3 regions of the Lelliottia sp. RD5 genome follow, and region 3 is predicted to be linked to each of the others. Evidence: predicted binding sites of a transcription regulator. Region 3 holds the regulator's gene; each other region holds the start of a gene.
What was found. The regulator Fur, encoded in region 3, represses iron uptake genes when iron is present. The targets are predictions, from matches to a motif close to ATAATAATGAGAACNACTATCAA.
Positions count from the first base shown of each region.

Region 1: the regulator Fur is predicted to act here: its motif matches at 1,602-1,624, upstream of AC0LWE_RS11750 (Nramp family divalent metal transporter).
Region 2: the regulator Fur is predicted to act here: its motif matches at 1,867-1,889, upstream of fepD (Fe(3+)-siderophore ABC transporter permease).

Region 1 is NZ_JBVYHQ010000003.1:159,943-163,066, reverse strand. It holds gene AC0LWE_RS11755 (DUF2502 domain-containing protein) at 1-259, shown strand, start outside; gene AC0LWE_RS11750 (Nramp family divalent metal transporter) at 323-1,561, opposite strand; gene nupC (nucleoside permease NupC) at 1,914-3,101, shown strand.
Region 2 is NZ_JBVYHQ010000004.1:319,870-322,993, reverse strand. It holds gene fepB (Fe2+-enterobactin ABC transporter substrate-binding protein) at 1-216, shown strand, start outside; gene entS (enterobactin transporter EntS) at 421-1,668, opposite strand; gene fepD (Fe(3+)-siderophore ABC transporter permease) at 1,905-2,909, shown strand; gene fepG (iron-enterobactin ABC transporter permease) at 2,906-3,124, shown strand, end outside.
Region 3 is NZ_JBVYHQ010000001.1:1,472,910-1,476,033, reverse strand. It holds gene chiP (chitoporin ChiP) at 1-473, shown strand, start outside; gene chiQ (ChiQ/YbfN family lipoprotein) at 527-856, shown strand; gene fur (ferric iron uptake transcriptional regulator) at 991-1,437, opposite strand; gene fldA (flavodoxin FldA) at 1,729-2,259, opposite strand; gene ybfE (LexA regulated protein) at 2,417-2,704, opposite strand; gene ybfF (esterase) at 2,833-3,124, opposite strand, start outside.

The DNA.
Region 1 (3,124 bases), on a different contig from region 3:
ACATATTGGCGATCGTGATAACTCTGGTAACTACTGGGACGGTGGCGGCTGGCGCGACCGTGATTACTGGCACCGTAACTACGAATGGCGTCAAAACCGCTGGTGGAGACATGATAATGGTCGTCACCGTGGTTGGGATAACCGCAAGGCGTACGAACGTGGCTACCGTGAAGGCTGGAGCGATCGTGATGACCGTCGCGGACCTCGGGGCCATGGACGAGGTCACGATCGTGGGCACGGACACGGGCATCGCCACTAATATCGTCACCGCAAAAAAGGAGCCATCAGGCTCCTTTTTCATGCTTATTTCAGTCTGGTTGTCTTACAACCCCAGCAGCGTGCCAATCAGCAGCCACAGGTTCAGCGCCACCACCAGTACCACGATCATCCATCCGATACGTTTAACCAGCGTCGAATTGACCAAATCACCCATCAGCGATTGATTGCCTGTAAAAATCAGCAGCGGTACCAGCGCCAGTGCGATACCAAAGCTCAGCAATACCTGACTCATCACCAAAATTCGGGTGGGGTCCAGCCCCATCAGAATGACGATAAATGAAGGCATCATGGTGACGGAGCGGCGTACCCACAGCGGAATGTGGAAACGCACGAAGCCCTGCATAACGACCTGCCCTGCCAGCGTACCGACCACCGTCGATGAAAGCCCCGCGGCGACCAGGCTTAGACCAAAAATGGTTGCTGCCGCATGGCTCAGCAGCGGTTCCAGCGTCAGATACGCCTGATCAAGATCGGCAACGCCGGTGTGACCGTTAAAATGAAACGCCGCTGCAGCAGTCGCCATCATGGCAAGATTAACGAATCCGGCGATCGTCATCGCAATACCCACATCCCATTTGGTTGCCGAATAGCGTTCCTGCCGGGTGCCATCATGCGCATTTTGCGTCAACGACGAGTGGAGATAGATAACATGCGGCATGATCGTCGCGCCCAGAACACCGGCTGCCAGAAACACAGCTTCCGAGGTTGGCAGGCTGGGTATTGCCATACCTTTGCTCAACTGCACCAGATTCGGCTGCGAAAACACGAGCTCAACAATATACGCTGCCGCAACGAATAACAGCAGACCGCCGATGACCAGTTCCAGCGGTTTTTGCCCCCGCCGCTGCAACATCAGAATAAGGAAAGTGGCAATCCCCGTCAGTACTGCGCCCTGAAGGAGCGAAACGCCGAGGATCAGTTTGAAACCTATGGCCGCGCCAATAAATTCCGCGAGATCGGTCGCCATCGCGATGATTTCCGCCTGAACCCAGTAAAACCATACGACCGGGCGGGGATAATGATCGCGAATTTGTTCCGCCAGGTTTTTTCCCGTCGCGATCCCAAGCTTCGCGGATAACACTTGAATCAGCATCGCCATCAGGTTTGCCCACACGACAACCCACAGCAATTTATAGCCGAAGCTGGCCCCAGCCTGAATATTGGTCGCAAAGTTACCTGGATCAATGTAACCAATCGCAGCAATGAACGCCGGTCCCATTAATGCGAACCGCAACTTGCGCGCTGCTCTACCACTGCTACCCTCAACGCGACTGTTATTCATTTCTACCTCTGCAGATATAGCCTTTGCTATGTTTCATGCTATCAAAACGAGAATGATTATCAAGATCATTTAAATGGGTTATAGCGATTTCATTGATAGTGAAGAACAATAGCAAGGCAGGACGTTTTGGAATTATTAGAACCAACAGCGAAAGTGAATCATCTTTTGTGAAGCCTAGCACACAAACGTAACTTTTCACTCATTTACATAACATAACAGAAATGTATGGTTGATCACTATTTTTGAGACTCGTCACAGGATGTAACTATAGTGTGGTCTTGATCTCGTTTTCTTTGCACTTGTTACATAGAATGTGCACGGAAATTAAACCTGCCTCATATTTGGAGCAAATATGGACCGCGTCCTTCATTTTGTCCTGGCACTTGTTGTCGTTACTGCACTTGCATTGCTGGTCAGCACTGACCGCAAAAACATTCGTATTCGCTATGTTATACAACTGCTCGTCATTGAAGTTTTACTTGCGTGGTTCTTCCTGAACTCCAACATTGGCCTTGGTTTCGTCAGAGGCTTTTCCGAAATGTTCGAAAAACTGCTCGGATTTGCTAACGAAGGGACCAACTTCGTCTTTGGCAGTATGAACGATCAAGGTCTGGCATTCTTCTTCCTGAAAGTGCTGTGCCCAATCGTCTTTATCTCTGCACTGATCGGTATTCTGCAGCACATTCGTGTTCTGCCAGTGATTATCCGCGCAATTGGCTTCCTGTTATCCAAAGTCAACGGTATGGGTAAACTGGAGTCTTTCAACGCCGTCAGCTCCCTGATTCTGGGCCAGTCTGAGAACTTTATCGCGTATAAAGATATCCTGGGCAAAATGTCTCGCAACCGCATGTACACCATGGCGGCAACCGCAATGTCGACTGTATCCATGTCTATCGTGGGTGCATACATGACGATGCTGGAACCGAAATACGTGGTCGCAGCGCTGGTTCTGAACATGTTCAGCACCTTTATCGTTCTGTCCCTGATCAACCCTTACCGCGTTGATGCCAGCGAAGAAAATATCCAGATGTCTAACCTGCACGAAGGCCAGAGCTTCTTCGAAATGCTGGGTGAATACATTCTGGCTGGCTTTAAAGTTGCCATTATCGTTGCTGCCATGTTGATCGGTTTTATCGCGCTGATCGCTGCGTTGAACGCCCTGTTCGCTGCCGTACTGGGCATCTCCTTCCAGGGGATTCTGGGTTACATCTTCTACCCGATTGCCTGGGTAATGGGTGTTCCGGCGCATGAAGCACTGCAGGTCGGTAGTATTATGGCCACCAAACTGGTTTCCAACGAATTCGTTGCGATGATGGATCTGCAGAAAATTGCCAGCACGCTCTCCCCGCGCGCAGAAGGCATTCTGTCAGTCTTCCTGGTGTCCTTCGCTAACTTCTCTTCAATCGGTATTATCGCAGGCGCGATTAAAGGCCTGAACGAAGAGCAAGGAAACGTGGTTTCCCGCTTTGGTCTGAAACTGGTTTATGGTTCAACTCTGGTGAGCGTGCTGTCTGCGTCTATCGCAGCCTTGGTACTGTAATCAGAAGAAAAAACCGGAGGTGC
Region 2 (3,124 bases), on a different contig from region 3:
GGTGGTGAGAATCTGGCGGCAGGGCTGAATGGACAAGGGCTATTTTTGTTTGCGGGCGACCAGAAAGATGTCGATGCGATCTACGCTAATCCGCTGCTGGCGCATCTGCCTGCGGTGCAAAACAAACGCGTCTGGGCGCTGGGTACGGAGACCTTCCGCCTGGATTATTACAGCGCCATTCTGGTGCTGGAACGTGTAAACGCGTTGTTCAAGTAAATACGAAATATACCCTCTCCTTTTTTGGGTGAGGGCATCGGGCTGAAAAGTAAAAACAAAACGGCAACTGGATTGCCGTTTTAGTCTTTTCTCCCTCTTCCTGTGGGAGAAGGTATCAAGCCGCGCAAGGTAAAAAAAACGGCAACTCAGTTGCCGTTTTAGTGTTGTCTTCCTCTCACCAGGGAGAGGACCGGGGAGAGGGCATCAGGCCGCACTATCCTTCAACACCACTTCCTGACGGAATCGGCGCAGCTCCGCCAGGGTTATCAGCAAAATCACACCGACAATCGCCAGCACAAATCCACTGCTGCTGGCTGATGCCACCGGCGTCATAATCACGCCAAGCCCGCCCAGGATCGCCGCCCCAATCGCATCGCCCGTCACGTTCTGCGCCGTCCATAAACCGTTGATGCGCCCCAGCATCCCTTCCGGCGTTTGCGTCTGAATCAGGGTGTATTGCAGCAACGAACTCACTGCGCTCAGCCAGCCAAACAGCGCCAGGCACACCACGCCCAGCGCCCAAAACGGCATCAGGCTAAAGAAAGCGATGGCGATAAACGAGGCGACGGTTGCAGAGAGCATAATCAGCCCCGGGCGCGCACTGTGTGCCAGATTGCCACTGGTCAGCGCGCCAAATGCCGCACCGAGTGGGATCGCCGCATACAGCAGGCCAATTTGCGAGGCGCTCATTTGCCACTCCATCGCCAGCGCCGGATAGAGCACGCGCACCGCACTCGCCATCGTCAGCAGCCCGCCCAGCAGGGCGATGCCGCCAATCAGCGGATTGCTAAACAGAAAACGAATTGCCGCCATCAACGATTTCAACGGGTGTTCGCGCGGCTGCGGCGGGGGCGGCAAAAGCGGCAAGCGCAGCAGGGTTAACGTGGTGATAAAGGTTCCCGCTGCCGCTAAACCGTAGTTCCACGCCACGTTGCCGGTCGCCAGCAACAGGCCGCCAACCATCGGTGAAATCACCGATCCGAGACGTACGGTGAGCATGGTGATCGCCCCCGCCTGCATCAGATTTTCTCGCCCAACCAGCGCAGGCGTAGCCGCCAGAAGTGCCGTCACGCCCAGCGAGGCGAAGAAGCCGTCCCATAATCCCAGCGCATAAATCGCGATCAGCGACGGCTCCGGCAGCATGGCGTTCAGGCACAGGCCAATAAAGCCAACGCCGCACGTCCCGCGCGCCAGCAGAATCAATTTTTTACGCTCGTGGCGATCCGCCAGCACCCCGCCGACCATTAGCCCAATAAACATCGCGCTGCCCGTTAAGGTCACAGACAAACCAACCAGCCAGCTGGATTGCGTCATGGCCTGGATTTGCACCGGTACGGCAACGCCGAGCAGTCCGAGGGATAAAATGGAGATGAAACGCGCGATAAAAACGGCGCGAAACGCCGGATGCGTCTTGAGAAGGCTGAGATTGAGCAGCCAGGATTTTTGATTCATGACAAGGCCTTGAGATCTATCAATACCCTAAATAATTCAAGTTGCAGGAAGGCGGCGACACAGGAAATCCCCGGAAAATTACTTTGGTAAATGACCGGGGTGAGCGGGGAAAGCCAACGCGCCTGCAGCGTGAAGTATGACGGGTATATCTACCAATTTTATGGTGGCACATGCTAACATAGCCAAATAAGATAGATAACGATAATTACTATCATTATCAAATCATGGACGTTGCTATGTTGTCTTCTCCTCTCGCGGTACGCGCCGTTGCGGTGCCCTTTTTGTTGTTGCTGTTAATTCTTGCTATGGCACTCAGCCTGCTGGTTGGCGCGAAACCGCTGCCTGCATCCGTCATTTTTGACGCGCTTTCCGGAACATGCCAAAGCGCCGACTGTACGATTGTGCTCGACGCACGACTGCCGCGCACGCTCGCCGGATTGCTGGCGGGTGCGGCGCTTGGCCTGGCGGGAGCACTTATGCAAACGCTGACCCGTAATCCGCTGGCCGATCCCGGTATTCTGGGCGTCAACGCGGGGGCCAGTTTTGCGATTGTGCTCGGCGCGGCGCTGTTTGGACTCTCCTCCCCAACCGAACAACTGGTGATGGCATTTTGCGGCGCGCTTGCCGCATCGTTGCTTGTCGCCTTTACCGGCAGTCAGGGTGGCGGCCAGCTAAGCCCGGTACGCCTGACGCTGGCAGGCGTGGCGCTCGGCGCGGTGCTTGAAGGGTTATCGAGCGGCATTGCGCTGCTGAATCCCGATGTCTGGGATCAGCTACGCTTCTGGCAAGCCGGATCGCTGGATATCCGTACGCTACAAACGTTGCACATTGTCACGATCCCGGTGCTTATCGCCGCTATCGTTGCACTCTTTTTAAGCCGTGCACTCAACAGCCTGAGCCTCGGCAGCGACACCGCCACCGCCCTCGGTAGCCGCGTGGCACGTACCCAGTTGATTGGATTATTAACGATCACCGTATTGTGCGGCAGCGCGACGGCGGTCGTTGGGCCGATTGCGTTTATTGGCCTCATGATGCCGCATATGGCACGCTGGCTGGTGGGGGCCGATCACCGCTGGTCGCTCCCTGTCACGCTGCTGGCGACGCCGGTTCTGCTGCTTTTTGCCGATATTATTGGTCGTGTGCTGGTGCCGGGCGAGCTGCGCGTTTCGGTGGTCAGTGCGTTTATTGGCGCGCCGGTGCTGATTTTCCTGGTTCGCCGTAAGCGTGGAGGTGGGCTGTGATAACCCCTTCCCGCCGATTAGTCAGCACGTGCCTGCTGCTGGTACTCGCCAGCCTCATGGCCGCCGTCTGGAGTTTGCGCAGCGGTGCGGTCACGCTCGATTTTATGCAGGTTTTTGACGCCTTCACCGGCAGCGCGCCGCGTAATATCACGATGGTCGTCACCGAATGGCGTTTACCACGCGTGGTGATGGCGATTCTGGTGGGTGCTGCGCTC
Region 3 (3,124 bases):
AAGGGACATACGTGAAGGCCGAAGGTCAGCAGGGCTACTTCCTGCAGCGTATGACGCCGACCTACGCATCTTCAAATGGTCGCCTGGATATCTGGTGGGATAACCGTTCGGATTTCAACGCCGATGGCGAGAAAGCCGTATTCTTCGGTGCCATGTATGACCTGAAAAACTGGAATCTGCCGGGCTGGGCAGTTGGCGCATCTTACGCGTATGCATGGGACGCAAAACCTGCGGATATGGCGACGCCGGACGCTTACTACGATCCGAACTATCGCCTGAAAGAATCCTCATACAGCCTCGATGCCATCTACACCCTTCAGGACGGTCGCGCGAAGGGCACGATGTTTAAACTGCACTTCACTCAATACGACAACCATTCCGACATTCCAAGCTACTCGGGCGGTTACGGCAACATCTTCCAGGACGAGCGTGACGTGAAATTCATGGTCATCGCACCCTTCACCATTTTCTGATGAACACGCCGGCGGGATGATTCCCCCATCCCGCCGGAATGGAGACTGATATGTTGAAAAAATGTGTTATCGTCGCGATGCTTGCATCGGGACTGGTCGCCTGCGCACAGCCGCAAGCACCAAAAGAAGACTCACGACTGAAAGAGGCCTACAGCGCCTGTATTAACACCGCCGAAGGATCGCCAGAAAAAATTGAAGCCTGCCAGAGCGTGCTGAATGTGCTGAAAAAAGAGAAAGCGCACGAGCAGTTTGCGACGCAGGAAAATGTGCGGGTGCTGGATTACCAGGCCTGTATTCAGGCGCGTCAAACCGGCAATGATCAGGAAGTGGCAAAGCGTTGTGACAAGATCTGGCAGGAGATTCGCAGCAATAACACTAAGTAATTCTCTTTTGCCACGCCCGGTTGTGCGCCATCCTGATGCGAGTTGGATGGCGCACAACCGGGTTTTTTATTTTTAGCAGGTCTAGCAGGCAAAAAAAAGCCAACCGTCAGGTTGGCTCAGAGTATGCAAGACGATTATTTGGTGTCGTGCGCGTGATCGTTTTCGCGGCAATCGCCTTCAGCACAGTGACCGTAGAGGTACAGGCTGTGGTTGGTCAGACGGATACCATGACGAGTGGCAATCTCACGCTGACGAGATTCGATAGATTCATCGCTAAATTCAATCACCTTGCCGCAATCCAGGCAGATGAGGTGATCGTGGTGATGCTGTTGTGTCAGTTCGAAAACGGATTTACCGCCTTCAAAATTATGACGGGTGACAATCCCGGCGTCATCAAATTGGTTCAGAACGCGATAAACGGTCGCCAGGCCAATCTCTTCGCCCATGTCGATCAGACGTTTATACAAGTCTTCCGCACTGACATGGTGATTGTCCGGCCCTTGCAGTACTTCCAGAATTTTTAAACGAGGAAGCGTAACTTTCAGGCCAGCCTTCTTTAATGCGGTATTGTTGTCAGTCATGCGGAATCTGTCCTGTTGCTAAACGATTCACTTCTAAAGAAGAAGTGACAGAAAATGCACTTGGGATAATGCGTTTCATTATAGAACTGCCATGCCTAAATGAAAACTGCAAGTCTCAAGCAAAGTATGCTTATAAAAACGTGGTATCGCCAACAAAGTTGAGCGAAGGCATCCACTTTAACCTGGGATATTGTACAGGTATGAAAGCAAAAGTTAAAAATTTGTAGCAATTATTTTAATTGGAATTACCTATCAATGCGGCGCAACAGTTTTGCAGCGCCGCACGATCAATCAGGCATTCAGGATATCGTCGAGGTGAAGTTCTTCGCGGATCTGCTTAACCCATTTGTCTACGCGTTCTGCGGTGAGTTCTGGTTGACGGTCTTCGTCAATCGCCAGGCCCACAAAATGATCGTCATCCGCAAGGCCTTTAGACGCTTCAAAGTGATAACCCGCCGTTGGCCAATGACCGACAATCGCCGCGCCGCGCGGTTCGATGATGTCGCGAATGGTGCCCAGCGCATCACAGAAGTACTCTGCGTAATCTTCCTGGTCACCGCAACCGAACAGCGCGACCAGCTTACCGTTAAAGTCGACTTCTTCCAGCGTTGGGAAGAAATCGTCCCAGTCACACTGTGCTTCGCCGTAGTACCAGGTTGGAATGCCCAGCAGCAGAATATCGTAACCTTCGAGATCTTCTTTACTGCTCTTCGCAATGTCATGGACGTCGGCAACGTCTTTACCTAGCTGTTTTTGAATGTTTTTTGCGATGTTTTCGGTATTACCGGTATCGCTGCCGAAGAAAATGCCGATGATTGCCATGAGTAAAATAACCTCTTGAAACTTAATGGTATGGTGGCACAAATTGTCCACGGATAAGGGCAATCATAGCAGAACAGAGAAGTCAGCGGAAACAGCTATCACGCGGGACTGCACTCTGTGCTACATGAAAGTGGGGTAAGGGCGATTTTTCAGACTTTTACTGTGAATGGCGCAATGCCTGCAGTTGCAGCATAAGCATCTCTTCGATCAGCTCGCTGCGGCTGATTTCACGGGCCTCAGCCAGTTCGCTTAGGGCGTCGACTGCGTCCGCATTGAGTTTTAACTCGACGCGTTTAAGCCCACGACTTTTGTCGCGTTTAAGCTGGTTTCGCTTATTGATGCGCAACTGTTCATCGCGCGAAAGCGGATTGGTTTTAGGTCGTCCCGGTCGACGTTCAGTCGCGAACAGATCTAATGTCGTACGGTCCGTTTGTTCTTTGGCCATGATTCAGAGACTTCGGGGAAAACGAGCGGCCCTGCTATTGCCGGGGCGATGAGCGCGACATCATACATTACTGATATCAGCACGCCAACGACTGGAGGCCAACAGGTGTCCAGTCGCTGACATTTTAATCAAATCGCGTTCTCAGAGAGATAACGGCGGATGGCGCGCAGCACCGCGTCCGGTTTTTCGGCGTGAACCCAGTGGCCTGCACCGGCAATCACATGCGCACGCGCCTGCGGGAATTGCGCCAGCAGCGTATCGCGATAGGCTTCTGTGACATACGGTGAATTGCCGCCGCGAATAAAGAGCGTAGGGGCCTGCCAGGCTGGAATTGGCTGCCAGCCAACAATGTTATCGTATTGATCCCACAGAACCGGGACGTTAAACCGCCACGCGCCCTCGACGAACGACTTCAGCAGA